Regions from separate parts of the Kitasatospora sp. NPDC053057 genome, predicted to be linked through region 2. Evidence: riboswitches for the same ligand, from Rfam matches in the RefSeq annotation. Region 2 holds a riboswitch; each other region holds the start of a gene.
The links. Region 2 has a riboswitch for cyclic di-AMP ahead of ACIG5E_RS33400 (M23 family metallopeptidase). Riboswitches for the same ligand answer to the same signal wherever they lie in the genome.
Positions count from the first base shown of each region.

Region 1: it holds a riboswitch for cyclic di-AMP, as region 2 does, so the genes downstream of both, ACIG5E_RS01725 (hypothetical protein) here and ACIG5E_RS33400 (M23 family metallopeptidase) in region 2, are expected to answer to the same signal.
Region 3: it holds a riboswitch for cyclic di-AMP, as region 2 does, so the genes downstream of both, ACIG5E_RS16735 (transglycosylase family protein) here and ACIG5E_RS33400 (M23 family metallopeptidase) in region 2, are expected to answer to the same signal.
Region 4: it holds a riboswitch for cyclic di-AMP, as region 2 does, so the genes downstream of both, ACIG5E_RS20565 (LysM peptidoglycan-binding domain-containing protein) here and ACIG5E_RS33400 (M23 family metallopeptidase) in region 2, are expected to answer to the same signal.

Region 1 covers NZ_JBITZP010000001.1:372,787-380,407, forward strand. Annotated here, with positions in the region: gene ACIG5E_RS01695 (phosphotriesterase) at 1-445, shown strand, start outside; gene ACIG5E_RS01700 (Pr6Pr family membrane protein) at 543-1,202, shown strand; gene ACIG5E_RS01705 (SDR family NAD(P)-dependent oxidoreductase) at 1,370-2,134, opposite strand; gene ACIG5E_RS01710 (TetR/AcrR family transcriptional regulator) at 2,272-2,922, shown strand; gene ACIG5E_RS01715 (alpha/beta hydrolase-fold protein) at 3,020-4,216, shown strand; gene ACIG5E_RS01720 (MoaF-related domain-containing protein) at 4,292-4,621, opposite strand; cyclic di-AMP (ydaO/yuaA leader) riboswitch at 5,059-5,222, shown strand; gene ACIG5E_RS01725 (hypothetical protein) at 5,225-6,607, shown strand; gene ACIG5E_RS01730 (hypothetical protein) at 6,649-7,275, opposite strand; gene ACIG5E_RS01735 (IclR family transcriptional regulator) at 7,459-7,621, opposite strand, start outside.
Region 2 covers NZ_JBITZP010000048.1:24,644-32,264, forward strand. Annotated here, with positions in the region: gene ACIG5E_RS33390 (GNAT family N-acetyltransferase) at 1-513, opposite strand, end outside; gene ACIG5E_RS33395 (hypothetical protein) at 556-1,431, shown strand; gene ACIG5E_RS33400 (M23 family metallopeptidase) at 1,509-2,366, opposite strand; cyclic di-AMP (ydaO/yuaA leader) riboswitch at 2,379-2,537, opposite strand; gene ACIG5E_RS33405 (YiaA/YiaB family inner membrane protein) at 2,734-3,024, shown strand; gene ACIG5E_RS33410 (alpha/beta fold hydrolase) at 3,125-3,949, shown strand; gene ACIG5E_RS33415 (TetR/AcrR family transcriptional regulator) at 4,005-4,583, shown strand; gene ACIG5E_RS33420 (SpoIIE family protein phosphatase) at 4,881-7,061, shown strand; gene ACIG5E_RS33425 (sensor histidine kinase) at 7,343-7,621, shown strand, end outside.
Region 3 covers NZ_JBITZP010000013.1:182,049-189,669, reverse strand. Annotated here, with positions in the region: gene eno (phosphopyruvate hydratase) at 1-553, opposite strand, end outside; gene ACIG5E_RS16735 (transglycosylase family protein) at 824-1,594, opposite strand; cyclic di-AMP (ydaO/yuaA leader) riboswitch at 1,600-1,767, opposite strand; gene ACIG5E_RS16730 (cytochrome P450) at 1,978-3,294, opposite strand; gene ACIG5E_RS16725 (SDR family NAD(P)-dependent oxidoreductase) at 3,585-4,010, shown strand; gene ACIG5E_RS16720 (MazG family protein) at 4,015-5,052, opposite strand; gene mfd (transcription-repair coupling factor) at 5,151-7,621, opposite strand, start outside.
Region 4 covers NZ_JBITZP010000018.1:142,173-149,793, reverse strand. Annotated here, with positions in the region: gene ACIG5E_RS20575 (SGNH/GDSL hydrolase family protein) at 1-577, opposite strand, end outside; gene ACIG5E_RS20570 (nuclear transport factor 2 family protein) at 574-975, opposite strand; gene ACIG5E_RS20565 (LysM peptidoglycan-binding domain-containing protein) at 1,458-2,147, opposite strand; cyclic di-AMP (ydaO/yuaA leader) riboswitch at 2,155-2,356, opposite strand; gene ACIG5E_RS20560 (maleylpyruvate isomerase N-terminal domain-containing protein) at 3,109-3,738, opposite strand; gene ACIG5E_RS20555 (LysE family transporter) at 3,944-4,585, shown strand; gene ACIG5E_RS20550 (TetR/AcrR family transcriptional regulator) at 4,787-5,512, shown strand; gene ACIG5E_RS20545 (hypothetical protein) at 5,564-5,893, shown strand; gene ACIG5E_RS20540 (M14 family metallopeptidase) at 5,909-7,015, shown strand; gene ACIG5E_RS20535 (hypothetical protein) at 7,091-7,351, opposite strand.

The sequences.
Region 1 (7,621 bases), on a different contig from region 2:
CCACGCCACCGGCGCCCCGATCGCCGTCCACCTCGAACCCGACGGTGACCCGCACGGAGTCCTGCGCCGGCTCCACGGACGGCACGGAGTCCGCCCCGACCGGATCGTCCTCGGCCACCTCACCCGCTTCACCGACCGGGCGCTGCACCGCAGCCTCGCCGCCGAGGGCGTGTTCCTCGCCCTGGACAGTCCCTCCCGGATCGGCCACCCCGCCGACCTCCAGGCCTTCGACGTGATCGCCGACCTGGTCGAGGCGGGCCTCGCCGACCGGCTGCTGCTCGGCGCCGACACCACCACCCGTACGGCCCGCGAGCTGGGCGGCCCCGCCCGGCTGCTCACCGACCTCGCCCCGCGGCTCGCCCGCACCTTCGGGCCCGAGCTGCCCGACCGACTGCTGGTCGCCAACCCGGCGGCGGCCTTCGCGGTGGACTGGCGCACCCCCTGAAGCGGAGCCGGCCGCCTCCTGTGGCCGAGTCCGCCCGCTGGGGTTTGAATCCGAGTAGCCCCTGCCCGGACCACGCCCCAGAGAGGCGGTCCCGACGATGCACTCGTGGCTCGCCCCCGCCCGGCTCGCCGTCGCGGCCTTCCTCGCCGTCGCCCTCTGCTTCTCCGGCTACCACGCGGCGACCGATGTCACCGGGGTGGTGAACTTCTTCAGCTACTTCACCGACCTCAGCAACCTCGCCGGGACGGCCGTCCTGGCGTACGGCGGCTGGGCCGGACTGACCGGCCGCCGACCGGTGCCGGACGCGGTGCGCGGGGCCGTGGTGCTCTACCTGGCGATCACCGGGCTGGTCTACGGCACGCTGCTGGCGAAGTACCCGGCGCTGCTGGTGATCCCGTGGGTGGGCGACGTGGTCCACCGCGCGATGCCGCTCGTCCTGCTCGCCGACTGGCTGATCGACCCGCCCGCCGGGCGCGTCCGCCCCGTCGTGGTGCTCGGCTGGCTGGCGTTCCCGCTGGTCTACCTGGTGTACACGCTGACCCGCGGCCACGCCGTCGACTGGTACCCGTACCCGTTCCTCGACCCCGCCCGGCACGGCGGCTACCGCCGGATCGCGGGGGCGTGCTTCCTGCTGATGGTGGCCCTGCTGTTGGTCGGGGCCGCGATCGCCGCGGTGGGCAACGCCCTCGCCGCCCACCGCGACGCCCGGCAGGGAGGGGCACCGCGCGGCCGTCACACCCGGGCCCGGAGCGGCTGACCCACACACCGCATACGCTGACGGAGTGTCACAAATCATCACGTACGGTCCGCCCCGGCGCCGCCCAGTGCCACCCACCGCCGCCAGGGCGAGGCCGGGGCACGCGGATGGGGCGTGTGCCATACGGGGGATGGCACACGCCCCACGCTCAAACCCGGACCGACGGGTCACATGTGGGTGCCGCCGTCGATGCGGAGCTCGGTGCCGGTGACGAAGGCGCCGTCGTCGGAGGCCAGCATGGCGATCACGCCGGCGACCGTCTCCGGGCCCGCGAAGCCCTGGCCGAGGGCGGGGGAGAGCTTGGCGAGCAGGCTGAAGTCGGCGTCGGCGGGCAGGCCCGGGTTGTTGGTCATGCCGCTGTCGATGCTGCCCGGCGCGACGCAGACCGCGCGCAGGCCCTGCTTCGAGTACTCCGAGGCGATCGCGTGGGTGAAGGACTGGATGCCGCCCTTGGTCGCGGCGTACGCGGCCATGTAGGGGTGGGCGAAGGTCGCGGAGGTGGAGCTGAAGTTGACCACCACGCCCCGGCCGGTCGCGAGCAGCGCGGGGAGCGCCTCGCGGGTCATCAGGAAGGTGCCGGTCAGGTTCACCGCGAGGAGCTTGTTCCAGAACTCCAGGGTGGTCTCGTGGGTGTGCGAGGAGCGGAGGATGCCGGCCGCGTTGACCAGGACGTCCAGACCGCCCAGCGCGGCGATCGCCTCGGCCACGCCCGTGACGACGGCGGCCTCGTCCGCGATGTCCAGCACCTGGCTGGTCAGGCGGTCGGCGGTGCCGTCGGCGGTCGCGCGGTCCAGGGTCTTCTTCAGGCCGTCCTCGTTGACGTCGACGGCGACGACGTTCCCGCCCTCGGCGAGGATCCGGTGCACGGTGGCCTGGCCGATGCCAGAGCCGCCGCCGGTGATCAGGACGTTCCGTCCGCTGAAGCGCTCCATGGTGGTACTCCTTCGTTCGTGGTCTCTCGACCTCAAGAGACACGGTACGCCTAGATGGCACGGTGTGCCAAAAAGTCTTGACGCGACACTTCGGCGCGATGTGCCAGGACGGCATGCGGATGCGTACGCTGACCCTTGTGACCGGACGCCCGACCCTGACCCAGCGCCGCCGTGACGCCACCCGGCTGGAGATCGCCCGCACCGCTGCCGCGCTCTTCGCCGAGCGGGGCGCCGAGGCGACCACCGCCGAGGAGATCGCCGCCGCTGCGGGCATCTCGCTGCGCACCTTCTACCGCTACTTCTCGGTCAAGGAGGACGCCGTCGCCCCGCTGCTGGCGGCGGGCGGGCAGCGCTGGGTGGACCTGCTGGCCGGGAGTCCGACGGACCTCCCGCTGCGCGAGGCGCTGGCGCGCTCGGCGGTCGAGTCGCTGACCCCGGCCGACGACGAGGCCGTCGAGGCCATGCACTGGACCCGCAGCCTGCTGCGCGACCCGCGGCTGGACGGCACCTGGCAGCGCGTCCACGCCGGATCGGAGGAGCGGCTGCGCTCCGTGCTGGCGGCCCGCTGCCCGGACGGCGTCGATCCGCTGGAGATCCGGCTCGCCGCCGCCGCGGCCACGGCGGCGATCCGGGTGGCCCTGGAACAGTGGGCCGGCTCCGACGCCCCGGTCGCCGGCCCGGGTTCCCCGCAGGACCTCGGCGCCCGCTGCATGCGCGAGCTCACGGCGGGGCTGCGGCTTCTCACGGCACCCCCAGTCGCCGATCAGCTTCCTCACAGCTCCCGCTAGGGTTGGTCCTCGCGCCCCGGTGGGGGAACCGGGGTGACCTCCTCGGATGTCTCTGAGCGGAGGGGTGCGGAGTTCGAGGCGTGGGAGCAACTGGGACATGGGTCTGACGAGCCACAAAGTGCTGGCGCTGGCCGTACTGATTGCGGTCGTGATGATGGTCGGCACGGTCTGGCTGTGGCCCAGACTCGCCCGGAAGAGCTGGCAGGCGGTGCTCGGCCGAATAGGCACGCTGCTCGCCACCCAGGTCGCCGTGCTCGCCGCACTCGGCCTGGTGGCCAACAACTACTTCGCGTTCTACAGCAGTTGGGACGACCTGCTCGGCACCGGCAGCACCGGCCCGGTGGTGATCCACAACAAGGCGGACGCCTCCGGACGCCTGATGGTGGAGACCATCGGCCAGGCCTCGGTCAAGGGCGGCGGGGCGATGGGCCGCGAGCCCAGCCAGTCCGGCGAGATCCGCAAGGTGCGGATCGACGGCAAGGAGAGCCGGCTGTCGACCGAGGGGTACGTCTACCTGCCGCCGCAGTACTTCCAGCCGGAGTACGCGCGGAAGCAGTTCCCGGCCGTGATCGTCAGCACCGGGTTTCCAGGAATCGCCGAGAACCTGATCACCCGCTTCAACTACCCGGGTGCCGCGCTCAAGCTGCTGCAGGAAGGCCGGATGCAGCCGACCGTCATGGTCCTGATGCGTCCCTCGCCCGCCCTGCCGCAGGACACCGAGTGCGAGGACATCCCGGGCGGCGCCCAGTCCGACACGTACTTCACCAAGGACGTCCCCTCGGCGATCGAGGCGAGCTACCGGGTCTCGACCGACCCGCACGCCTGGGCCTACATGGGCAACTCGACCGGCGGCTACTGCGCCGTCAAGCTGGCCATGCGCCACCCGGACGTCTTCCCGACCGCCGTCGCCCTGTCCGGGTACTACGAGGCCGCCGACGACCCGACCACCGGTGACCTCTTCGGCGGCAGCAAGCAGCGCCGCGACGAGGCCAACCTGATGTGGCGGCTGAAGAACCTGCCGCAGCCGAACATCTCCCTCCTGCTGGCCGGCACCAAGAAGGGCGACGGCAACTACAAGCAGGACACCGAGGCGTTCATCGACGGGGTGCACAGCCCGATGAAGGTCTCGTACAGCATGCTCGAGAACGGCGGCCACAACTTCGAGACCTGGAGCGCGCTGCTGCCCTCCTCGCTGGAGTGGCTGTCCCAGCACCTCAAGGTGCCGAACCAGCCGAACCAGCCGGCCGAGCCGGGCCGGCAGGGCCAGACCGACCAGCCGGGCCAGACCGTCTGACGGACGACTCCGTCGGACGAGAGCGAACCGAACCCCCGGGGCCGCCCCCGGGGGTTCGGTTCGTCGTCACGCGGCTCAGGCCACCCGCTCCAGCGTCCCGGTGTGCAGCTGGCCGACCCGGCCGCCCTCGCCCTCGAAGGTCCAGAAGGCGCGCACGGTCAGCGCGTTGAGGTCCATCACGTGGCTGACGGTGATCCCGCTCTGCTCCGTCCAGCTGACGAAGTAGATCCCCGGCGCGACCTCGGCGACGTGCAGCCGCACGTCCTCCCACTGGCCCGCCGACTCGCCGAGGCCCTCCCAGCGCAGCCGCATGCCGTCGGCCGAGTAGGTGTTTCGGAAGGCCGCGCCGTTGTCGGCCCGGAAGACGTAGGTACGGCCGGCGAAGGCGGGCAGGGACGCGGTCATGGTGGGGCGGGACCTCTTCTCGGGAGCGTGGGACGGACCGTACGGGCGGGCACATCGGACTCGGTGCACTTGTGCACCGCGGAAAATGCCAGGCTTCCAATTTATCCGACCGGGCGGATTCGGGCGGCCCCGCGCCACGGTGCGGTACGCCACCGGATGGGACGCCGGTGGCACCGGCACCCCGGTCGTCCCCGCACCTGTACATGACCCGCTACGGCACGTACACCCCGAGGCCCTGCCTGGAGGTGCCCCGGCCGTGGCGCCGGGATTGATCAACTCGGCTGCCACGCAGCGTCGTTGATCGACACCACTGTGAGCTGCGCGACAACCGGACCGATCGAGTTGTCCGTTCACGCACAGCCTGCCTAGCCTGCAACGGGTCGTCCGCCCTCGCGGACCCCGTCGCCGGGACGCCGAGTCCTGTCCACCCGTCGGCGGGCAGCCGAGCACCACAGCGGACGGGAGCGGGGGAACCAAGGTCAGTGCCCGGCCCGTGCGCACCAGCGTGCGGGTCGCGGCTAGGGGTGAAGCCGCTCCACAGGCGGCCGGGCAACTGCAGCCCGAATCCGACAGCTCACCTCGCAGGCGTCGCAGAGGACTCCCATGCACCCTCCTGCCGGGCGCCGTCGCGCACCCCGCCATGCCCGTCCGTCCCACCGCGGCCGCAACGCCGCCCTCGCCGCCACCGGCGCGCTCGCCATCAGCGGCGCCGGCCTGCTCGGGCTGCCGTCCGTCGCCGGTGCCCAGGCCGCCACCGGCCCGACCGTCACCCAGGACCGCCTCGCCCCCGCCACCATGGTCGCGGGCAAGGCCGCCACCGCCTCGCTGAGCCTGCACTCCTCGTCCTGCTTCGTCGCCAGGACCGTCGGCGTCGGCGTCCGCGACGCGCGCGGCACCAACCTGGACTTCCCGGGCAACGCCGGCAACGTGCAGATCTGCCCCACCGGGCTCGACTTCACCAGCGGCGCGCGCACCCTGCCCGCCGGGACGTACACCCAGTTCGGCTTCTGGCAGGACCTCGGCGGCACCTGGCACAACCTGCCCTCGCAGCAGCTGGTGGTCTCCCGTACCGGCACGTCGACGCCCACCCCGGCCCCGACCGCCACCTCCACGAGCGCGCCGGCCCCGACTGCCGCGCCCACCAGCGTGCCGGCGCCGACCGCCGCGCCCACCACCAAGCCGACCGCGACCACTGCGCCCACCGCCAAGCCGACCCCAACCGCCGCGCCCACTACCGCGCCCACCGCGAGCCCGAGCGCCACCGCGAGCCCGAGCACCCCGGCGCCGGCGTCCCCGATCGCCGGCAAGTCGCTGACCTGGTCCGACGAGTTCAACGGCCCGATCAACTGGGGCCAGCGCTGGGTCGGCGACAAGAGCACCGCGTACAGGTACGGCAACCACAACCCGGACGACAACAAGCTCGACTGGCTGAACAAGAACAACGTCAGCGTCGCCAACGGCGTCGCCACCTTCACCGCCACCCCCGGCGGCCCCACCCTGGAGAACGGCCAGCAGTCCTGGAACACCGGCTTGCTGACCACCGAGGGCTCCGCCGAGGGCTTCCAGGTCAAGACCGGTGACTACGCCGAGACCCGGGTCAAGATGCCCTCCGTCACCGGTGCCTGGCCCGCCCTGTGGACCTGGAAGAACGGCAACGGGGAGATCGACTCCTTCGAGTACCACCCCGACAACCCGAACCTGCTGGAGCTGACCAACCACGTCAACCCCGGCAACCCGGACTACTACACCGACGCCAAGGCCGTCGCCAAGGACCAGTGGATCACCATCGGCACCTACTACGGCGCCAACTCGGTCGACTGGTACGTCAACGGCGTCAAGGTGTACTCGGACGGCAAGGGCGTGGGTGCAGACTTCTCCGCGTACCTGATCCTCAACCTCTCGGTCGGTGCCGGCAAGTACCACCCGGCGCCGCAGGGGAACACCCCGATCACCTTCGCCGCCGACTACGTGCGCGTCTACCGCTGAGCGCGGACGCCGAGCGCACGTAGCCCGCAGACCAGCCGCTCTCAGGAACCGGCAGCCGTCTCGACCACGTTCAGGTCGAACGGCTGCCGGTTGTTGCGTTCGTCCCGGTCGTCCGGGCTGTGCACCTCGACCGACCCGCCGGTCAGCACGCCCGTCGGCACGTCGCGGGAGACCCGCACCGGGACGAGCGCGGTGGCGCTGCGCCCCTGCTTCAGTCCGGCCTCGAAGACGCAACGCACCGTGCGCCCGCCCCGCAGCACCGCGCAGTCGGCGGGGAAGTACGGGCCCTGCGGTGTCACGCCGTCCGGCAGGGTGACGATCACGGTGAACGGCGAGGCCGTGGTGTCCGGGCCGCGGTTCGCGACGAAGGCGTGGACGGTGGTCCTGCCACCGGGCGGGGCGGGGTCCGGGTCCATCCGGGTCACCTCCAGGTCGGAGTGGGACCGTGCGGCGGCCGGGCTCGCCGCCGCGACCCGCGGTTCGGGCCGGGGCGCGGGACGCAGGGCCCAGGACGGCCCGGCGGCCAGCAGTGCGACCGTGCAACCCGCCGCCGTCACCGCCGTCACCGCCGTCGGCGTCTGCCCCGCCGTGGCCCCGGCGGCCCGGTCGGCCGTGCCGCCGGATCCGACCTGAAGCCCCCTGCGCCTGCCCCGCGTACGCTCGGACACCGCTCACCGTTCCCTCGTGCTCCGGCCGCCCGCTCCGTCGCGGGCCGCGTCCGCACCAGGGTGGTGGCACCGGGGGTCCGGACCCGGCGCAACCCGCCCACCGGTCCGTCGAAAGGAGGACAACGCGAGCGGGATGCGGCAGCGGCCCCACCGCGCGACCCGGGCAAGGCGATTGACGAAACGTCAGGGCGCGAGGACCTGCCCGAGTCGGGACGCGATCTGGTGCATCACCGGCACCAGCGAGGACGACCCCGCCTGCTCCTCCAGCGCCCGGATCCGGGCCTCCGGACCGGACACCGACAGGGCTGTGGGCGTTGGAGCGCCCGGTACCGCGAGCGCGATGCAG
Region 2 (7,621 bases):
GACGCCGCCCTTGTACAGGTCGTGCCGGACCCGCCCCTCCAGCTGGAAGCCGAGCTTGGTGAGCACCTTGACCGAGGCCGTGTTGTCCACGTCGACCCGGGCGACCAGCCGGTGCAAACCGAGCGGGCCGAAGGAGAGTTCGCAGAGCAGCCCGGCGATCTCGCCCGCGTAGCCGCGGCCCCACACCGCGCGGCTCAGCACGTAACCGAGGTAGGCGGAGCGGTACTTGCCGAGGGTGAGGCTGGCGTGCGCGATCGGCAGCGCGTCCTCCGGGTCCTCGGCGTCCTCGCGCCGGACGACGGCGAGCCGGTAGGTGTCCCGCTCCTCGGCCATCGCCTCCTCCAGGTAGAGCTCGATCTGGTCAGCGCAGGTCTCACGGTCACGCGGTTCGAAGGGGAGGTAGCGGGTCACCTCCAGGTCGCTGTACAGCGCGTGCAACGCGTCCAGTTCCGCCGGGGTGTGGTGGTACTCGCGGATGGCGAGCCTGGGGCCGGTGAGGCGTACGGGGACCATGGCTGCCGACCCTATCCCCGTCCGACGGCTACCGTTCGGAATATGAACGACGAAGACCTGCGGCTCGCCCCGCGCACCAGGGCCGCCGACCTGCTCGCCTGGGCGGCAGCCGGGCAGGACCGCGCGCCGGTGGCCGAGGCGCCGCTGCACGCGGTGCTGGCTCTGCTGGAGCTGGGCGAGGGCAGGATGCACGACGGCTGGCCCGAACTGACCTCCGACGCGGTGGAGCACCTGCTGTACGAACGGCTCCACCTCTACGTCCAACCCGCGCCGGAGGAGGACCCGCTCGCGTACGGCGACGCCGTACGGCTGCTGGTCGACCACCAGCGGGCGGCGAAGCGGCTCAACGCCAAGCGCCAGGAGCGGCTGCACGCCGAGGCCGAGTGGCAGGGCGAGGTCGCGGCCGGGCTGCTGCGCCGCGCCGACCTGGTGACCTGGCCCCGGCTGTACGCGGTGCTGCTGCACGCGCACGGGGTGGACGTGACGGACCTCGCGGCCGTCCGGGACTGGCTGACCGGCTTCGCCGGCCTCGGCGAGGAGGAGCGGCTGGCCGGGTACGAGGCGCTGGTGCCGACCGGCTGGCTGGACGAGCCGGACGAGCCGGGCTGGGGGCCGGGCCGGGTGCTGTCCGTCGGCATGGCCACCGACGGCGCGCGGCGGCTGCTGGAGCAGGGCCTGATGCGGCGCAGCTACCGCAACCTGGCCGAGCTGACCGCGCTGGGGCGGCCGATGCCGGACGAACTGGCCGGGGGCTTCGAGGAGTTCGAGGCGGCGGCGGCCGAGGTGGCGCTCGACCTGCTCGGCGAGTGGACGGTGCCCGGGCTGCCGCGGCTGCTGGTGGAGGAGTTCCCGGAGCTCGCGCCGGAGCCGGGCGCGGAGGAGATCGACGCGTACCTGGCGCAGCTGCCGCCGGAGTGAGGTGGCGGGGGGGGGGAGCAGCCCCGGGCGTGCCCCGGGGCTGCTCCCCCCGACGTTGTGACGGGTTCCCGGGGCCGTTACGGGTTGAGGCCGTGCTGCTGGAGCCAGGTCTCCGGGTCGACCGGGGCGCCGCCGCCGGGGCGGACCTCCAGGTGCAGGTGCGGGCCGGTGACGTTGCCGGTCGCGCCGACCTTGCCGATCTGCTGGCCGGAGGTGACCTTGCCGGAGCCCGTGATGATCGAGGACAGGTGGCAGTACCAGATCTCGGTGCCGTCGGGCAGGGTCTCGACGATCCGGTAGCCGTACGCGCCGGACCAGCCGGCCGAGGTGATGGTGCCCTGGCCGACCGCGTAGACCGGGGTGCCGGTGTCGGCGGCGAAGTCCAGGCCGGTGTGCAGGTGGGCCCAGTAGCGGGCGCTCTGGCCGTAGTGGGCGGAGAGGTTGTAGTCCTTCACCGGCAGGGTGAGGGCGGCGGCCTTGGCCCGCTCGGCCTCCTCGGCGGCGCGCTTGGCCTCGGCCTCCTTGGCGGCGGCCTTGGCCCCGGCCTCCTGGGCGGCCTGCACGCGGGCGCTCTCCTCGGCGGCGGTGCGCTGGCTGTCGGCCTGCTGCTGGATGCGGGCGGCGAGCGCGAGGCCGGGATCGGCGGCCAGGGCGACCGGGGTCTCGTCCGGGGCCTCGACGGCGGGCGCGGCGGCCGGGGTCGCGGAGGCGAAGCCGGTGGCGCCCAGGGTGGCGGCGACGGCGGTGACGCCGAGCAGCGGGGAGGCCCCTCGGGTCTGACGCGGCATCCGGTGGCGGTTGGCCTCGGCCTCCGGGACGAACGGGTCGGCGGGGCCGGAGTCGCGGGGCTCGGAGCCGTTCGGGCCGGGGTGGTCGAGGAGCTGGGTACCGGCTGCGGGGCCGGCCGGGTGTGCCGGGGTGTGCGTCGACGCCACGGAGGCGCGCTCCTTTCCTTCCTTCGCGCCTACCGGGTTAGCTGACGGGTTCGGAGCAGGAAGGTCTCCTACGGCCGGGCCGGAGCCCCGCCGATTCACCCCAAGGAACATGGTTCCCCGGCTCCCTGGCCTGCCCGGAGGCCGGCCGGCGGGATTAGGCGACGGCGCACGGTGCCGTCTGGGTACGGCGTTGACGACCGCGCTGCGTTATCAAACGTTAATCCTAGGAGGCCCTGATTCCAAGCCATCCGTCCGCGACGGCTGGGGAACAGGTGATCGGACGTCAACGAACGACCCCTCAGCCACCCGGTTCATCTGAGTACTCCTACTCATGTGCACCCCGGCCGGCCCACCGCATCCTGGCGCCATGAGCGCACCGATGCAGTCACGCACCACGGCCGCGTACTACGCCCAGGCCGTCCTCTCCTTCGCCATCTCCGGCACGGCCCTCGCCGCCGGGATCGCCTACCTGCCCGTCGGCGGCTGGACCCGGGCCTTCCTCGGGATCGGCCTCCTCTACACCGTCACCTCCTCGTTCACGCTGGCCAAGGTGATCCGGGACCGCCAGGAGTCCTCGGACACCGTCGCCCGGGTCGACCAGGCCCGGCTGGAGAAGCTGCTCAGCGAGCACGACCCGTTCAGGGTCGAAGGGACCTGAACGGGGCCCTTCGCGTGAGCCGCGACCCCTTGACGGCTAAGGCTATTAGCCGTAGCTTTATGGCTATCGGCAGCAGCGAGCGAGCCCGTGGAGGCCCACCATGAACGGCACCATCACCCCGAGCACCCAGTACCTCGACGTCCCCGGCGGCCGCCTCGCGTACGACGACACCCGGCAGGGCGAAGGCACCCCCGTCGTCCTGCTCCCCGGGATGCTCGACTCCCGCCGCGCCTACCGGCACCTCCACCCGCTGCTCACCGCGGCCGGGCGCCGGGTCATCACCATGGACCTGCGCGGCTTCGGCGAGTCCTCGATCGTCTGGGACGACTACAGCCCCTCCGCCGTCGCCACCGACGTCCTCGCCCTGCTCGACCACCTCGGCATCGAGCGGGCCGTCCTGGTCGGGCAGTCCTACACCGGCGCGACGGTCGTCAAGCTCGCCGGGGACGCACCCCAGCGGGTCGCCGGGATCGCGCTCATCGACGCCTTCGTCGAGCACCGGGCCAACGCGCTCATGAAGGGCGTCATGGTCGTCATGGGCGCCGCGATGGTCCAGTGGCCCGCGGTCTGGGGCTACTACCTCCGCAAGATGGCCTTCCCCGGCCCCCGGCCCGCCGACCTCGACGGCTACGTGGACGGGCTGGTCGCCGCCCTGCGCACCCCCGGCCGCAGGACCGCCACCCGCGGCCACGTCACCGGCGACTCCGCGCCGATCGGCTGGAGCGCGGCCGTCCGCTGCCCCGCCCTCGTGCTGATGGGCAGCAAGGACCCCGACTTCCCCAAGCCCGAGGCCGTCGCCGACCTCCAGGCCGAGAAGCTCGGCGCGCGGAAGGTCATGATCGAGGGATCCGGGCACTACCCGATGGCCGACAACCCCCGGGCCGTCGCCGACGCCCTGCTGCCCTTCCTCGCCGAACTCGCCTGAACCCGTACTCGCCTGAACCCGTCCTCCCCCCACGCTTCACGGAGAACCAGAAGCCATGCCCCGCGTAGGACTGACCCCCGACCAGGTCGTCGACCACGCCCTCGCCCTCATCGACGACCAGGGCACCGAAGCCCTCACCCTCGCCTCCGTCGCCGCCCGCGCCGGAGTCGCCACCCCCTCGCTGTACAAGCACGTCAGCGGCGGTCTCGCCGAACTCCGGCGGCTCATCGCCGTCCGGGTCACCGAGGAACTCGCCGACCGGCTCGCGGAGGCCGCGGTCGGGCGCAGCGGGGACGACGCCGTCACCGCCGTCCTGCGCGCCTACCAGGCCTACGCCACCGAACACCCGCACCGCTACACCGCCCTCCCCCAGGCCCCCCAACCCGACGACGACCTCACCCACGCGGCCACCCGCCTCGTCGGCGTCATCGTCGCCGTCCTCCGCGGCTACGGCCTCGACGGCCCCGAGGTGATCCACGCCGCCCGCACCGTCCGCTCCCTCGCCCACGGCTTCGCCGCCCTCTCCATCACCGGCGCCTTCCAACTCGCCGAAGACCTCACCACCACCCACAACCGCCTCATCGCCACCCTCACCACGGGCCTCCACTCGTGGCCGAAGGCGGAGGAGGAGTAGGAAGTCGGCCCGGCAGCCGCCGCAGCGACAGAGGCGAGGAGTCAGCCGAAACGGCCCCGCGCGAATGGCCCACACCAGCGAACGAACGCACGAGAAGTCGGCCTCGTCGACTTTCGGCGCTCCATCTGTATCGCAAACCCGCTCCCGTGCGGATGGGCGCGCAGCGGCGAACGAGTGCGCGAGAAGTCGGCCCCGTCGACTTCTCGCGCAGGCGCCGGGCCGCTGTGGCGTGCGGGTCGGGTGTGGGCGGAGGGAGGGGTGCGGCCGTTGGGGGTGGAAATAGGGTATGAAGATTTAGTGCCCATCCCCCAGGACGAGAGCCGGACGAGCGCCCGCAGCCCGATGCGCTGCGTGCGCTTATTGCTGGGTTGCACCAGTGCCGCCGAGTTGCTCGGCACCGTGCTCGCGGAGGGGCCGGGCTGGATCACCGGGGAGGGCTCGGCGCTCTACCTGCTGGACTCCGCGGGGATGCTGCGGCTGACCGCCTCGCACGGGCTGCCGGACTGGGCGCACGAGCGGTACGGGCTGGTCGATCCGGCCGGGGAGCTGCCGGCCGCGATGGCACTGCGGCTGCGGCGCCCCTACCTGCTGAGTCCGGAGCACACCAGCATCGACTACCCGAACCGGAACGCCGGCATGGGGACCGGGATGATCTCGGTGGCGACCCTGCCACTGGTGGTGGACGAGCGGGCGATCGGGGTGCTGGCGCTCGCGCTGGCGCACCGGGGCACGGTGCCGCCGCGGGACCTGGACGTGCTGGAGACGATCGCCGGGGCCTGCGCCCACCGGCTGCACCACCTGCTCGATCACCTGCTGGACCACGCGGACGCCCGGCCGGCGCGGCAGGCGGGCCCGGATCCGGCGCTGGCGCACCCGCTGCTGTCGCTCGCGGTGCGGGCCGCCGGGCACGGCGCCTTCGAGCGTGACCTGGTCACCGGGGAGAGCTACTGGGACGCCGCCGCGTTCGCGGTCGCCGGCCGGCCGGTGGCCGCTGACGGGGCCGCGCCGGAGCTGGAGCGGATCGTCCACCCCGAGGACCTGCCGGACGTGCAGGCCGCCCTGGCGGAGGCCCTGGCGAGCGGCGGGCGCTACCGGATCGGCTACCGGGTGCTGCGCCGGGGCGGGAAGGTGGCGCGGGTCGAGGAGTCCGGGGAGGTGATGCTGGACGTGCACGGACGTCCGGTGCGGATCGCCGGGCTGCTCGCCGACGTGGACCACCGCGGGGACCGGGACGCCGGGCCGCAGCACGACCCGGCCGGGGCCCGGACGGCGCTGCTGCTGTCGCTCACCCGGGCGCTGTCCCGCGCGGTGACGGTGCGGGAGGTCACCGCCGCCGTCACCGATGTCGCCCGACCGGCCTTCGGCGCCGCCGGCATCGTGCTGGACCTGGTGGACGAGGGCCGGCTGCTGCCGGTCTCGCACACCGTGTACGGCGGCCCGCGCCGCGCCGAGCTGACCCGGCTGGCGGACCTGTCCGAGGGGATGATGCAGCACTCGCTGGCCCGCTCGGCCCTGCTGTTCAGCGAGCCCGGCGGAAGGCCGAGGAGCGCGGACGCCCCGGCCGCCTGGGCGGTGCTGCCGCTGGTCGCCTCGGGTCGGCAGGTCGGCTCCTGCCTGATCACCTTCGCCGCCGAGCGCGCCTTCAGCCGCGAGGACCGCACCCTGTACTCGGCGTTCGCCGGCATCCTCGCGCAGTCCCTGGAGCGGGCCCGGCTGTACGACACCCACCACCACCGGGCCGGTGAGCTGCAGCGCGCGATGCTGCCGCGCACCCTGCCCCGGCTGCCCGGGATCGCCACCGCGGCCCGCTACCTGCCGAGCACCGAGGGCATGCAGATCGGCGGCGACTGGTACGACCTGCTGAAGCTGCCGGACGGCCGGATCGGGCTGGTGATCGGCGACGTGCAGGGCCACAACGCCGAGGCGACCGCGGTGATGGGCCAGCTGCGCAGCGGGCTGCGGGCGTACGCGACGGACGGGCACGACCCGGCCGCCACGCTGGCCCGGACCAGCCGGCTGCTGGCCGAGCTGGACACCGAGCTGTTCGCGACCTGCCTCTACCTGACCCTGGACCCGGCGGACGGCAGTCTGACCGCGGCCCGGGCCGGGCACCCGGCGCCGGTGCGGATCGCCGCCGACGCCACGGCCGTCGAGCTGGAGCTGCCGGGCGGCCCGCCGCTGGGGGTGGACCCGGGGCAGCCGTACCCGCTGGCCACCGGTCGGCTGGCGGGCGGCGAGACGCTGCTGGCGTACACCGACGGGCTGGTCGAGGACCGCGAGGAGGACTACGACGAGTCGGTGCAGCGGATGCTGGGCGGGCTGGAGCTGTGGGCCCGGCAGACCGGTCCGGGGCGGATCGGCCCGGCGCCGGCGCTGGAGCGGCTGGCCGATCTGCTCACCCTGAACGTGACCGAGCGCCGGTCCCGGCCGGACGACGTGGCGCTGCTGCTCCTGCACCGGATGCCGCCCCTTCCGTAACCCGGGGCGGAATTGTTCACCTGCACCGAATGTCGTCCGTTCAACAACATCGTGCACACCAGTCCCCCACATCCCGGGACGCGAATCAGCCATCACCCGTCACATCGACGGGGTTCGGAAGACCCTGGACGAACGACCGGGCGGCTCGTCAGGGCACCGGGATCGCGTCCGAACAACACCGGGATGACGGCGTATTGACTCGATATTGACGAGATCCAGTCAGATGGCGAGATCCGTTCACACCTTCGTAGGATCATCGCCCTAGAATTCGCCGCGTGACGATGACTCAGTGGTGCGCAACGGCTACCGGCGTGCTCGCCGTCCTCGCCCTCGTGGCCGCCTCGCGGTACCGCGCCGTGTCCGTCACCCAGCGCGGCCGGGCCGACCGGCTGGAGGGCGAACTCGCCCGGCTCCAGGAGCAGCTGACCTCCGAGCTGTCCCGCCGGGGCGCCGACCTGGCCGCGGTCCAGCAGGAGCAGGAGCTCACCGCCTCCACCCAGCGGGCCTTCCTCAGCGTGGCCCGCCGGATCCTCGTCATGGCCCACGACCAGCAGGCACTG
Region 3 (7,621 bases), on a different contig from region 2:
CCTCGACGCCCCAGCGGACGGCCTCGGAGAAGGACTCCGCGCCGATCGGGGCGATCATGAACTCCTGGATGTCGACGTTGGAGTCCGCGTGCGAGCCGCCGTTGAGGATGTTCATCATCGGGACGGGCAGGACGTGCGCGTTCGGGCCGCCCAGGTAGCGGAACAGCGGCAGGTCGCTGGCCTCGGAGGCGGCGTGCGCGACGGCCAGCGAGACGCCCAGGATGGCGTTGGCGCCGAGCGAGGACTTGTCCGGGGTGGCGTCCAGGTCGAGCATGGCCTGGTCGATCAGGCGCTGCTCGGTGGCGTCGTAGCCGACCAGCTCCGGGCCGATCTGCTCGATGACGGCCAGGACGGCCTTCTCCACGCCCTTGCCGAAGTAGCGGTTCTTGTCACCGTCGCGCAGCTCCAGCGCCTCGAAGGCACCGGTCGAGGCACCCGACGGAACAGCGGCACGACCCGTGCTGCCGTCGTCGAGGCCGACCTCGACCTCGACCGTGGGGTTGCCGCGGGAGTCGAGGATCTCACGGGCTACGACGACATCGATGGACGGCACGAGGCATCTCCTTGCGGAAGCAGGGTCCGGCTGACGGTGGTGCTGTCGGCCGGAGGATTGCGGAGTCGTTACGACCAGAGCCTAACCGCCCGGGCTCCCGGGACCACGTCGACCTCGGCTCCGTCTCAGCGTGTGGCCCCACTACCCACCGGTAGTTCACCTGCTTGTCCCAGCTTGTCCCACCGGGATGGGCGAAGGCGGACGAAGGGGGCCGACCGGTCGGTCGGCCCCTCGTCAGGTCTCAGCCGTCAGGGTCCCAGCCGTCAGGTCTCAGCCGAGGTGCAGGACCTGGCCGGGCACGATCAGGTTCGGGTCGCCGCCGACGGTGCCGCGGTTGCCGTCGTACAGCGCCTGCCAGCCGCCGGACACGCCCTGGGTGGCGGCGATGCCCGACAGGGTGTCACCGGAGCGGACGGTGTAGTCGTGGCCGGTCTGCGCGGCCGGGGCCGGCTGGGCGGCGCGCGGGGCGGCGTGCTTCGGGGTGTACTGCTGGGCGGCCGGCTGCTCGGCGGGCTGCTCGGCCCGCTTCGGGGCGGCGTGCTTCGGCGCGTACTGCTGGACCGGCTTCGCGGCGGCCTTGGGGGCCTGCTGCTTCGGGGCCTGCTGCTTGGGGGCGGACTGCGCCCTGGTGTCCGTGGAGGTGTCCACGGCCGCCGGGGCGCCGCCCTTGCTCAGGCCGGCCTTCTGGGAGCAGACCGGCCAGGCGCCCGGGCCCTGCGAGGCGAGCACCTTCTCGGCGACCGAGATCTGCTGCGCCCGGCTGGCCTGGTTGGCCTGCGGCGCGAAGGCGGTGCCGCCGTACGCCTTCCAGGTGCTGGAGGTGAACTGCAGGCCGCCGTAGAAGCCGTTGCCGGTGTTGATGCCCCAGTCGCCGCCGCTCTCGCACTGGGCGACGGAGTCCCAGGAGGAGGCCGGCGCGGCGGAGGCGCCGGTGGCGGTGAGGAGCGGCAGCGCGAGTCCGACGCCGGCCACACCGGCGACGGCGATGGCCTTCTCGGCCTGGGTGCGACGACGATGACGGCCAGTTCCAACGAGCAGCATGAAGAGGTCCCTCTCCGCACGCCTGCGAGGTGAGCTGTCGGGTTCGGACCGGGAGGTGGCCCGGCCGCCGTCGGCGGAAACGGTTCCGCTTGGGCGGCTTCACCCCAAGCCGTGGAGGAACGGCAACAAACCTGGTTCCCCCGCCCCTGCCCAGGGTCTGGTCGGTTTCCCGTGGCGCGGCGGGCAGGACTCGGCGTTCCGCGCACGGGGTCCGCAGCTGCGAACTCCAGGGAGACTAGACAGATCCTCAGACTAATCACAAGCTCATATCGCCGACATCACACAGAAATTACGGCGCGTGTTCGATCGCCCACCGACGGCGGGGCTTTGTCCGGTTTGATGGGCGTTCACACCACCGTCAGAGGCCGAAAGACGACGCCAAGTCAGTGTGCCGATGGCTCAGTACGGGCGTGCGGCGACCGGATCTCCGGACTGAATTCGACCGGAAGTTCGCGCAATCCACGCATGATCAGACCGCCTCGCCAGCGCAGATTCTCCGGACTTTCGGCCAGCCGGAGATCGGGCAGCCGGGACAGCAGCGTGGCCAGCGCGGACCGCCCTTCGAGCCGGGCCAACGGGGCGCCGATGCAGTAGTGGATGCCGTGCCCGAAGCCCAGATGGGGGTTGTCGCTCCGGGCCAGGTCCAGGGTGTTCTCGTCGGCGAACCGGGCCGGGTCGCGGTCCGCCGCCGCCAGCACCACCAGCACCGGGTCGCCGACCGGGATCTCCACCCCGCCGATGGTCAGCGGCGCGGTCGCGAACCGCCAGGTCGCCAGCTCCACCGGCCCGTCGTAGCGCAGGAGTTCCTCGATCCCGGTCTCCAGCAGCGCCGTCTCGCCGCGGACCACCGACTCCTGCAGCCGCGCCCGCTGGTCCGGGTTGCGCAGCAGCGCGTACGTCCCGTTGCCGATCAGGTTGACCGTCGTCTCGAACCCGGCGAAGAGCAGGATGAAGGCCATCGCGGCGGCCTCGTTCTCGGTCAGGTGCTCGCCGTGGTCGCTCGCCCGGATCAGACCGGAGATCAGGTCGTCGCCGAGGTCCGCCCGCTTGCGGTGGATCAGCTCCAGCAGGTAGGCCCGCATCCGCTTCACGGCCCGCCCCACGCCGCCGCGTTGGCTGCCGCCCTGGCCCGGCTTCGTGTGTCGCAGCATCATTCCGGCCCAGTCGCGAAAGTCGTCCTGATCCTCGGCCGGCACGCCCAGCATGTCGCAGATCGCGTAGATGGGGAGCGGGAAGGCGAACTCGTGGATGAGGTCCGCCGAACCGCGCTGCGCGAAGCCGTCGATCAGCCGGTCGGTCAGCTGCTGCACCCGCGGCTCGAACTCGGCCACCCGGCGCGGGGTGAACGCCTTCGACACCAGCCGGCGCAGCCGGGTGTGGTCCGGCGGGTCGATGTTCAGCAGGTGGGTCATCAGGTCGGCCTGCCGCTCCCCCGGGATGCCCACCCGGCCGGTGCGGTGCGCCTGCTCGCTGTGGTGCGCCGGGTTCTTCGACAGCCGGCTGTCCGCGAGCGCCTGCCGGGCGTCCGCGTACCTGGTCACCAGCCAGGCCTCCACGCCGCTCGGCAGCTTGGTGCGGTGCACCGGGGCGTGCTCGCGCAGCCAGGCGTAGGCGGGGTACGGGTCGGCCGCGAACTCCCAGGTGAAGAGCTGCGGGGCGGGCTGGGCGGCGGGCTGGGCGCCGTCGGGCTGAGCTGGCATGGGTCGACCGTAACCGCTGGACCGGACGCGCCCGGACGGCCTCCGGGGCGCCGCCGCCGCGTCACCGGCTCGCGAACCGTTCGTGAGCGGCACGCGAGCAGCACACCAACACTCCGTGGACGCCCCGTGGACGGTCCGTGGACAGCCCTTGGACAGCTCTTGGCCGGGTGGCAGGCGTGAGCCTGGTCACCTGCGGGGTAATCCCTGTTGCGGAGGGTCAGGACGTGCCTACGATCCTCCGCAGTACGCGTGGGCGCCGGTGCGGTGTCGCCCACAGGGAGGAGCAGGCCATGCGGGTCAGCGGAGCAGTCGTCGTCATCGCGGTACTCGACGGCGGTTCGGGAGCCGACCTCGCCCGCCGGTTCACCGCGGCCGGCGCCGCCGGGATGCTGATCGCCGACCAGCACGTCGGGATCGCCGAGGACCTCGCCGCCGAACTCGACCAGCCGGGCTGCCCCGTGGTGGGCGTCTGCGGCGACATCCGCCGGCCCAGCGACGTCGCCGCCCTGGTCGACACCGCCGAGAAGCACCTCGGGCCGATCGACCTCTTCTGCGTCGCCGGCCCGAAGGGCGAGCGGATCGTCTCCCTCGCCGACCTGCCCGACCACCTCGACCTGGAGCGCCTCGCCGAACTGGTCGCCCTGATCGGCGAGGCCATCGGCGAACTCGTGCCGCCGCAGCGGCGTCCCGTCGAGAGCACCGCCACGGCCGCCTGAGCCGCTACTCGGACTTGAGCCCCTCGGCCGCGCGCACCGCGTCCCGGTAACCGCGCGCGGCCGAGCGCAGCGCCGCGTCCACGTCCACCCCGGCGTCGTGCGCCCGCTGCGCCACCGCGAGCAGCAGCCGGCCCGCCGACTCCGCGGTCAGCTCGGCCGGCAGCTCGTACGGCTCGTCCGGCACCTCCGCGAAGCCCGCCCGGCGCACCCGGGACACCAGCTTCGCCGCGTACGCCAGCGCGGGCAGCCCGGCCGGCACGCCGTCCAGGACGGACTCCCGGTCCGCCTTCTCGGCCGCCTTCAGCTGCTCCCAGTTCGCCTCCACCTCGGCGGCGCCCTCGGCCTCGACGTCCCCGAACACGTGCGGGTGCCGGTACACCAGCTTCTCCACGATGTCCCCGGCCACGTCGTCGATGGTGAACGGCTCGGTGGGGTGCTCCTCGGCGATCCGGGAGTGGAAGAACACCTGCAGCAGCACGTCGCCCAACTCCTCGCGCAGCGTGTCCCGGTCCCCCTCCTCGATCGCCTCGACCAGCTCGTAGGCCTCCTCGACCAGGTACTTCACCAGGCTCTCGTGGGTCTGCTCGGCGTCCCACGGGCAGCCGCCGGGCGAGCGCAGCCGGTCCATCACCGAGGCGAGGTCCAGCAGCCGGGCCCCCGGCAGGTCGTACGAGCCCGGCAGCACCTCGATCTCCGGCACCTCGCCGGCGTGCTCCACCGCGAGGCGGGCCAGCGCGTCCGTCAGCCCCGGGTCCCCGTCCGGGCTACCCAGCCACACCGTCGGCCCGGCCTCGGCCGGCTGCCCGGTCAGCAGCCGCGCCAGGGCCGGCGCCGACCCGGCCGGCACCGCCTCGACCGTCACCCCGGCCTGCCGCACCGCCGCCACCTGCGGATGCCCCTCGTCGGCCACCAGCACCCGCCCCGCGGAGCGCAACGCCTCCCAGGCCGGCCACGCCAGCAGCCCGGGGGCCACCCGGTGGGTGGTGGTGAGCAGGATCAGCTTCGCGCCCGGAGCGTTCGTCGGCACAGCATTCGTCGTCACACCCCGAACCTACCCGCCGCGCCCGCCCCCGGCCCTGCCGATCCCGGTACGGCAACGGCGGCCCCGGGCCGCAGCCCGGGACCGCCGATCGACGGGTGTTACTTCTTCGCCCCCGCCAGGTCGTCGAACATCGCCGACAGGAACTCGGTGCACCAGCCCAGCAGCTCCCGCCCGACCAGCGGCTTGCCGCCGATCCGCCCGGTGCTCGGCCGCGGTACCAGCAGCTGCTGGGCCGCCGCCTTGACCTGGCTGCGCGGGTAGAGCCGGTTCAGCCGCAGCTGCTGGGACTCGCGCAGCTCCACCGGGCCGAAGCGGACGTTCGAGCCCTGCAGGGTGATGTCCGAGATCCCGCACCTGCGGGCGTACAGCCGCAGTGCGGCGACCATCAGCAGGTTCTCCACCGGCTCGGGCAGCTTCCCGTAGCGGTCCACGAGCTCGTCCCGGACCTGCTGGATGTCCGCCTCCGAGTTGACCGCCGCGATCGAACGGTAGGCCTGCAGCCGCAGCCGCTCGCCGGGCGCGTAGTCGTGCGGCACGTGGGCGTCGACCGGCAGCTCGATCTTCACCTCCAGCGGCTCCTCCTCCGGCTCCGCGCCGCCGTTGGCCAGCGACTCGCGGAACTCGGCCACCGCCTCGCCGACCATCCGCATGTAGAGGTCGAAGCCGACCCCCGCGATGTGCCCGGACTGCTCGCCGCCGAGCAGGTTGCCGGCGCCGCGGATCTCCAGGTCCTTCATCGCGACGTACATGCCGGCGCCCATCTCGGTGTGCTGGGCGATGGTGGCCAGGCGCTCGTGCGCGGTCTCGGTGAGCGGCTTCTCCGGCGGGTACAGCATGTACGCGTAGCCGCGCTCGCGGCCACGGCCGACCCGGCCGCGCAGCTGGTGCAGCTGGGAGAGGCCGAAGGTGTCGCCGCGCTCGACGATCAGGGTGTTGGCGTTGGAGATGTCGATGCCGGACTCCACGATCGTGGTCGACACCAGGACGTCGAACTCCTTCTCCCAGAAGTCGACGACGACCTTCTCCAGCTGGGTCTCCCCCATCTGCCCGTGCGCGGTGGCGATCCGCGCCTCGGGCACCAGGTCCTTCAGCCGGGCGGCCGCCTTGTCGATCGACTCCACCCGGTTGTGGATGTAGAACACCTGGCCCTCGCGCAGGAGTTCACGCCGGATCGCGGCCGAGATCTGCTTCTCGTCGTACGGGCCGACGAAGGTCAGCACCGGGTGCCGCTCCTCCGGCGGGGTGGTGATGGTGGACATCTCGCGGATGCCGGTGACGGCCATCTCCAGGGTGCGCGGGATCGGGGTCGCGGACATGGTGAGCACGTCCACGTTGGCGCGCAGCTTCTTCAGCTGCTCCTTGTGCTCGACGCCGAAGCGCTGCTCCTCGTCGACGATGACCAGGCCGAGGTCCTTGAACCTGGTCTCGGAGGAGAACAGCCGGTGGGTGCCGATGACGACGTCCACCGAGCCCTCGAACAGCCCCTCCAGGACGGCCTTGGCCTCGCTGTCGGTCTGGAAGCGGGACAGCGCCTTCACGGTGACCGGGAAGTTGGCGTAGCGCTCGGCGAAGGTGGAGAAGTGCTGCTGCACCAGCAGCGTGGTCGGCACCAGCACCGCCACCTGCTTGCCGTCCTGCACGGCCTTGAACGCCGCGCGCACCGCGATCTCGGTCTTGCCGTAGCCGACGTCGCCGCAGATCAGCCGGTCCATCGGGACGGACTTCTCCATGTCGGACTTGACCTCGGCGATGGTGGTCAGCTGGTCCGGCGTCTCCGCGTACGGGAAGGCGTCCTCCAGCTCGCGCTGCCACGGGGTGTCCGGGCCGAAGGTGTGGCCGGGCGCGGCCATCCGCGCCGAGTACAGCCTGATCAGGTCGGCGGCGATCTCCTTGACCGCCTTCTTGGCCCGCTGCTTGGTCTTCGCCCAGTCCGCGCCGCCGAGCCGGTGCAGCGTCGGGGCCTCGCCGCCGACGTACTTGGTGACCTGGTCGAGCTGGTCGGTCGGCACGAACAGCCGGTCGCCGGGGTGGCCGCGCTTGGCGGGGGCGTACTCCAGCACCAGGTACTCGCGGGTGGCGCCCTGGACGGTGCGCTGCACCATCTCCACGTACCGGCCGACACCGTGCGCCTCGTGCACCACGTAGTCGCCGGCCACCAGGGCCAGCGGGTCGATCGCGTTGCGGCGCCGGGACGGCATCCGGCGCATGTCCTTGGTGGAGGACTTCTGGCCGGACAGATCGGTCTCGGTGATGACGGTGAGCTTGAGGGCCTCGTCGACGAAGCCGTGCTCGATGGAGCCGCAGGAGACGTAGACGACGTCCCGGGTGGGCGCCTCGGCGAGGTCGGCGACCAGCCGGGCCGGGATGCCCTCGTTGCCGAGCACCTCGGCCAGGCGGGAGGCGGGCCCGTGGCCCTCCGTCACCATGACGACCCGCCAGTCGGCGGCCAGCCGCTCCTTGGCGTCGGCGATCGCCCGGGCGGTGTCTCCCCGGTAGGCCTCGACGGCGTGCATGCCGAGGGTCAGCGTGTTGGCGTCGAACTCCAGCACCTCGTTCACCGAGGACTCGC
Region 4 (7,621 bases), on a different contig from region 2:
CGTCGGCCGCCGCCGCGGCGATCCCGGCGTGGCCGAGCGGGCTGGCGTGCAGCCGGTCCGCGCTCCACATGCGCGGATCGGTCGTCACCTGGTGCGGGAAGAAGTCGACGACCACGACGCCGTGGTGGTCGGCCGTGGCGCGGATGCGTGCGTTGAGGTCCAGGACCCGAGGTCGCAGGCCGCCGGCCAACGGCGCGATCCGGCCGATGTCGGGGAAGGTGAAGGTGAGCACCCGCGCCCCGGTGGCCGTGAAGGCGGCGAACATCGTGTCCAGCTCCGCCACGACCGCGCCCGCGTCGAAGCCCGGCCGCATCAGGTCGTTCATCCCAGCGACCACGGTGACCAGGTCCGGCCGCAGCGCGAGGGCGGGGGAGAGCTGCTCGGCCCGCACCTGGCCGGCGAGCCGGCCGCGGACGGCGAGGTTGGCGTAGAGCAGGTCGGGTTCCTGCTCGGAGATCGTCTCGGCCAGTCGGTCCGCCCAGCCGCGCCAGCCGGTCGTCTCGTCGCCGTCGCCCAGGCCCTCGGTCTGGCTGTCGCCGACCGCGACGTAGCGGCGGAAGCCCGTCGTCGCGCTCACGCCTCGGATGCGCCCAGCGCCTCGGCGGTGATCCGCTCGAACTGCGCGCCCATCGCGGTGGCAAGTGCCTGCGCGCCCGAGAGGGGACGGACCATCACCGTGAACTCGTCGATCAGGCCGTCCTCGTCGAAATGGAGGAAGTCGCAGCCGTGCACCTCGCGGCCGTCGACGGTGGCCTTGAAGACGAAGGCGCGGTCGCGGCCGTCGGCGCCGTTGATCTCGCGGACGTAGTGGAAGTCCTCGAAGACCCGTCCGGCACCGCGCAGGATCGCGGCGGTCATGGCCTTGCCCGGGTAGGGCTTGAAGACGACGGGGCTGGTGAAGACGACGTCCTCGGCCAGGAGGGCCTCGATGCCGTCGTGGTCGCCGGCCTCGACGGCTGTGCGGAAGGGGTGCACGGCGGGCTCCATAGTCAACAAATTGAATAGCTGCTGCGCGCGAGCTTAGTCCCGTGGTTCAGACGCTGTCGAGGGTGTGCCGAGCCCCGGCGGTCGCGAGGGTGCCAGGGGGGTTCCGGGCGGGACCCGGGCCGCAGGCGGACGATTCCGCCGCCGAGCCCGGCACCCCCGCCCCCTGACTCTCTGCCACCTCCGCCCGAACCGAGCGGCCCGAACCGATCTGGAGCCACGAACATGCCCCTCTTCCCCGGCGCCGCGAGCGCCTACCGCACCTTCCGGCCCGGCCTGCCCGAGGCCGCCGTCATCGCGGGTACGCCGACGGCCCGGCTCACGCACCGCGATGTGAACCGGGCCGGTCAGGTGGCCGCTTGGCAGCCCATCAGCCGCCGGGCATCCGGCCGACGGGCGGTACTCGCCCGGACCCATCGGTTCGAACAGGCCGATCAGGTCCGATCAGGCCGTACCGATCGGGAGAGGTCCGATCAGTACGCGCTGTGCACCTGCCAGAACGCCCAGGCGGCGTTCGGGCTGCCGTAGACGGTGTTCATGTACTGCAGGGCCCACTTGAGCTGGGTGGCGGGGTTGTTCTGCCAGTCGGAACCGGCCGAGGCCATCTTGTTGCCGGGCAGCGCCTGCGGCAGGCCGTAGGCACCCGAGCTCGGGTTGGTGGCGTGGATGTTCCAGCCGCTCTCGTGGCTGATGATCTGGTCGAACGAGGCCAGCTGGTTCGCCGGGACGATCGAGGCGGCGAGCGCCTGCAGCGCGGCCGGGGTGTTGGCGACAGGGGTGGCGGCCAGCGGGCTGGTGGCGGCCGGCTTGGCCGGAGCCGGGGCGGCCCCGCCCAGGGTCAGGTGCTGGCCCGGGTAGATCTTGCCCGGGCCTTTGGTCAGCACGGACTTGTTGAGGTCGTAGAGCTTCTGCCAGCCGCCCTGCACGTTGTGCGTGGTAGCGATCTTGGTGAGGGAGTCACCGCTCTGGACGGTGTAGACAGCGGGCGCCTGCGGGGCGGCCGGGGCCGAGTGCGCCGGGGCGGGCTTGACGGGGGCGGCGTTCGCGGCGGTGGCGGCGACCACCGGGATGCCGGCGCCGACGCCGACGACCACGGCGGCCGCGACGATGCGCTTGACGGAACCGACAGCGAACAGGCTGGGGCGAGCGTTGACGGGCAGCATGAAGTGCGATTCCTCTCACACGCCTACGAGGTGAGCTGTCGGGTTCGGGCTGGAGTTGCCCGGCCGCGCAGAGACGCGGCTTCACCCCTAGCCCCGCCGGAACCAGTCCGGATGAGGCGACTTACCTGTGGGTCCCCCGCCCCTGCCGCGGTGCTTCATGGATGCACGTGCCCGCCCGATCCAGCGGCAGGATTCGGCGTTCCGGAGAGCGGGGTTCGTTTCGTACGGAGACGAACGAGAAGGACCGTAAACGGCACAGAGCCAATAGCACAAGCCATCGTGAGCTGGATCACGGCCCGGCCGGATTGCCCGAATGATCCACAATAGTGCTTGATAACGATGCGATAACGTCCCTATGAGTGCGTATCAGTGCGGGCCGCCGGGCCCAGTTCGGCGGCCACCGCCCGATGGCGCGCCGTACGGGTCGCGGGTTCGGGCCCGGCGCGCCCGCCCCGGGGCACGCCGACCTGAGCGATAGTCAGCCCGCCTGCCAGCCCTGCGTATCGACGCCGCCCGACACCTCGACTGCCGGTCGTACGGGGTGCGGGTGCGGAGGAAGTCGGCCTGGTCCAGGTGGCCGACCGTGCCGTCGGCCCGGTGCACCACGCGCAACGGCTCGCCCGCGCAGTAGCCGTCCAGCCCGGTCCAGGTCCCGCCCGGCTCGGGCTGGAACCGTGAGGTGCGGGCCGCGCCGCCCAGCGCTGTGAGCTCCAGCACACGGCCGGCTCGCAGGTGCGGCGCGACCACGCTGGCGCCCCAGCACCAGGGGCCGGTCAGCGGTAGCAGCTCCGGGTCGGTATCGTCCAGCGACCGCCGGAAGCGCGGGAGGCGGTACGGCGACGCGATATCGTCTCTCCGGCTCCGCCCAGGCCAACTGGTTCGTCGACCACGGCAGCGGCTGGTCCGCCGACGGCGCGACGCTGCCGCGGACGGTTGACCGGGAACAGGCGAACCCCGGGCCTCAGCGGATGATCGGCAGCACCGGCTCCGAACTGCGCCCCGCCGCCGCCTCGATGAAGGCCACCGGGTCCGTGGCCTCGGCCAGCAGTCCGCGGGTGAAGTGCAGCGCCCCCTCGGCGGGCGCCGGTCCGCCCACGGCGGCGATCAGGTCGAGCAGGTGGACGGTGGCCTCCATCAGCGCCACCTCGCCGAGCGCCCCCACCGTCACCTTCCCGAGCAGCTGGTGCTCCACCACCGTGTCGGGCGAGAGGTCCGCGATCCCGGCCAGGGCGGCCGGGCCCTCGGTGCCGAACCGGGCGATCAGCGCGGCCGGTTCGGTCGCCTTGGCGGCCTCCTTGGCCATGTCGGCGATCTGCCCGGCGGCGGTGTGGGCGAGCCCGCCCGGCTGGTTGAACGTCCGCAGGATCTCCGCCCCGCCGGTCATCCCGGCCGGGCCGTCGACCACGGCCTCGCGTAGCCCGGCGAACTGCTCCGGCACCGGCGCCACGTGCGCGTAGAGGTCCCGGACGGTCCACTCGGACAGCCGGGTGGGCCGGTCCCAGTCCTCCGCGCTCAGGGCCGCGCCGCGCTCCGCCCAGGACGCCCACGCCTCGGCCAACAGCTCAGCCACGCGGTTGTTCTGACTGCTCATCGGTACCTCCTCGAACCAATGTCCACCGGAGCGCCCCACGCTACCCGCCCGCACGGACAAAACCACTTGCGGCCCCTTGCCGCGGCCGCCACCATCGGCCCATGACCGACACCCCCGCCCGCCCGCTGCCCGTGACCGCCGCCGCCCGCCCGGCCGCCGTCCAGCAGCAGCCCGGCCGCGCCCGGAGGCCCGACCGCGCACGCGCGTGAGGGCCGCGCTGGTCGCCGGCCTGCTCGCCGGGTACGGCGTCGCCGTACCGGTCGGGGCCGTCGGCGCCTACCTGGTGGCACTCACCGCGCGGACCTCACTGCGCACCGGGGCCTGCGCCGCCCTCGGCGTGGCCACCGCGGACGGGCTGTACGCGCTGCTCGCGGTCCTCGGCGGCACCGGCCTCGCGCCGCTGCTGGAACCGCTCGCCCGCCCGCTGCGCATCGGCTCGGCGCTGGTGCTGCTCGCCCTGGCCGTCCGCACCGCCGCCACCGCCCTGCGCGGCCGCCGCTCCACCACCGCACCGGCCCCCGGGGCTCCGCCCGGCCCCGCCCGGGCCTTCCTCACCCTGCTCGGGATCACCCTGCTCAACCCGCTCACCGTGCTCTACTTCGCCGCCCTGATCCTGGGCAGCCGCGGCCAGGGCGGCAGCACTTCGGGCATTCTCTCCCCGGCCGTGTTCACCGCCGCCGCCTTCGCCGCCTCCGTCTTCGCCGCCTCCGCCAGCTGGCAACTGCTGCTCGCCTCCGGCGGCGCCCTGCTCGGCCGGGCCCTGACCGGCGCGCGCGGCCGGCTGCTGACCGCCCTCGGCTCGGCCGCCCTGGTGGGCTGGCTCGCCGTCCGGCTGCTGCTCGGCTGAACCGGACCGCCACTCCCCCGCCACCGACGACGACCCACCACCGACTACGACCCGTGACCAATCCGGGCGTCTCCCAGGCCTGTTTTCCACCTATTCGTACCTTGTATCCTGGTTCTGTATCCGCTGCGTAACCTGCCCCACCGGCCCGGCTCCGGCACGGCCCGGCTGACGGCCCCGGCACCGACTCGGAGGAGTACGGCCATGGTTGAGCGGGACGGCCCCGAGAAGCGGGGACGCCTGAGCCGCCCACTGGTGCTCGACGCCGCCGTGGCACTGGTGGACCGCGAGGGGCTCGGCGCGCTCACCATGCGCAGGCTGGCCGCGGAGCTCGGCGTCGAGTCGATGGCGCTGTACCGCTACACCCCCGGCAAGGAAGCCCTGCTGGACGGCCTGACCGAGGCCTACTTCACCGAGATCAACGCCCGGCTGCGCACCAGCGCCGCCGGTGGCGGCCCGCGCGAGCCCGAGTGGCGGATGGAACTGCGCCGGATCGCCCAGGCCTTCGCCGCCGTGGCGCACTCCCACCCCGAGATCCTGCCGCTCGTCGCGACCCGCCCGCTGGCCGTCCCGGTGTCCCGGCGGCCGGCCCCGGCGCTCGAACTCACCGAGCACATCCTCTCGGTGCTCGGGCGGGCCGGCTTCGACGACGCCACCACGCTGACGATCTACCGCACCTTCGTCGCCTGGAACCTCGGCTGCCTGCTGGTGGACAAGCGCCAGGTGGTCGACAATCCGGAGGAGCCGGATCCGGCACTGCGGCTGGGCCTGCACCGGCTGTCCGCCACCGAGTACCCGCGGTTGCGCGCGCTGGTCCCCCGCTTCGCCGACTTCGACGATCAGGCCGAGATGCTGGCCGGCCTCGACAGCCTGCTGAACGGGATGCCGGAGCCACCCCTTGACGCCTTCTACGGCGGCGGCGGATCCTGAGGATACGAGGTACACGTCGGACATATCCGTACTCATCAGCAAGAGGTCGTCATGTCCGCCGTCCCATCCGCACCACCCACCCGGCCCGACATCCTCAAGCTCCGCGTCACCGCCAAGGACGCGGACACCCTGCGCGCCCTGCTGCGCGATTCCCGTCCCGACACCGGCGGACGCCCGCAGGTGGAGCCGGACGGCCGCGTCAGCATCGACGTCTACGCCCCGGACGACCAGGCGGCGGCCCTCGAACGCGAGGGCGTCACGGTCACCGTGATCGGTAACGCCAGCGAGGCCGGACGGGCCGCCCAGGCCGAGGTCGGCACCGGCGACCGGTTCGCCGCCGGCGCCGTCCCGCGCGGCCTGGCCGCCAAGCTCGCCGGCTGAGCCGGGAGGCCCGTCATGCCGTACCTGAACATCACCGAGGTCGAATCCGCCGTGGCCGGCCTGGCCGCCGCCTACCCCGGTACCACCCAGCTCATCACCCTGCCCGAGCCCTCGATCGAGGGCCGCACCGCCCACGCTCTGCAAATCGGCGCACCCGCCCCGGTCCCCAAGGACTGCGTGATGCTGATCGGCGGCGTGCACGCCCGCGAGTGGGGCAGCTGCGAGATCCTCGTCCACTTCGCCGCCGATCTGCTGGAGGCCTACCAGTCCGGTACCGGCCTCGGCTACGGCGGCACCAGCTTCACCGCCGGCCAGGTCAAGGCGCTGCTCCAGCGACTGAACCTGGTGGTCTTCCCGCTGGTCAACCCGGACGGCCGGCTGTACAGCCAGACCGTCGACCCGATGTGGCGCAAGAACCGCAACCCGGCCAACTCCGGCGGCAGTTCGAACCCCGACTGCATCGGCGTCGACATCAACCGCAACTACGACTTCCTCTTCGACTTCACCACCGCGTTCGCCCCGACCGCCACCCCCCAGGTCTCGACCAACCCGTGCGACCAGCAGGTCTACGAGGGCCCGAGGGCCTTCTCCGAGCCCGAGACCCGCAACGTCCGCTGGCTGCTGGACCAGCACCCGCGGACCAGGTGGCTCGTCGACGTGCACAGCTACTCCCAGGACATGCTCTACAACTGGGGCGACGACGACAACCAGTCGATCGACCCGTCGATGAACTTCCGCAACGCCCGGTACGACGGCAAGCGCGGACTCCCGGGCGACGCCGCGTACGCCGAGTACATCCCCAAGGACGACGCCGACAGCGCCCTCGAACTCGCCACGGCATTCTGCCAGGGCGTCCAGGGCGTGCGCGGCACGGCCTACAAACCGCTGACCGGCTTCCACCTCTACCCGACCAGCGGGACCAGCGACGACTACGTCTTCTCCCGTCACTTCGTCGACCCCGCACAGGGCAAGGTGCTCGGCTTCACCGTCGAGTGGGGCAAGAAGTTCCACCCGCTGTGGGCGGAGATGGAGCAGATCGTCCTCGACGTGGACGCCGGGCTGGTGCAGTTCTGCGTGGCCACCGCCGGTCCCGCGCAGCCGCCCGCACCCCCTCAGCCATAGTGCCCGACAGCGGGGCGCCCGCCACGACCGGTCGTGGCGGGCGCCTCAACGACTGTGCTCAGGCAGCCCGGTGGCTCAGGCAGCCCGGTGGAGGAAGAACGGGTCGATGGACGGGTTCACCGGGGACACCCCGTCCGTGTCGAGCAGTTGGTGGGTGGTGAAGTTGGAGTTGCGCCGGTACGTCACGCCGACCGGGAAGTTGGCGTTGTCGGGGGTGTTGTTGCCCGCGAAGATCCCGTAGAAGTCCTGGCCGACGGCGATCAGCCGGATGTAGTCGCCCAGGTACGGCCGGACCGGGCTCGATCGTTGCGGGGTGGTTCCTTGCCGGGAAGGCATCGCTTGCGCCTCCCCTCTCCCTCCGCCCGGGCCGCGCCCGACGCGCCACGCACACGACCGGTCCGCCGGCCGGCCCGGGTCGGGGTCTGCTCCCGGCGGCGCCGCCGGTCGGGGCGCGGTCGCCGCGGAAGGTGTTGCTGGGATGCGCGGTGACGGAAGTCGCGCCGGGGTCCGTCCGACCGGACCGGGAACGCGCCGGAAGTCGGCGCTGTACGCCTACGAGGCACACGTACTTCGTATACGAGTCTGCCCGCGCCCCCGGGGCTGGTC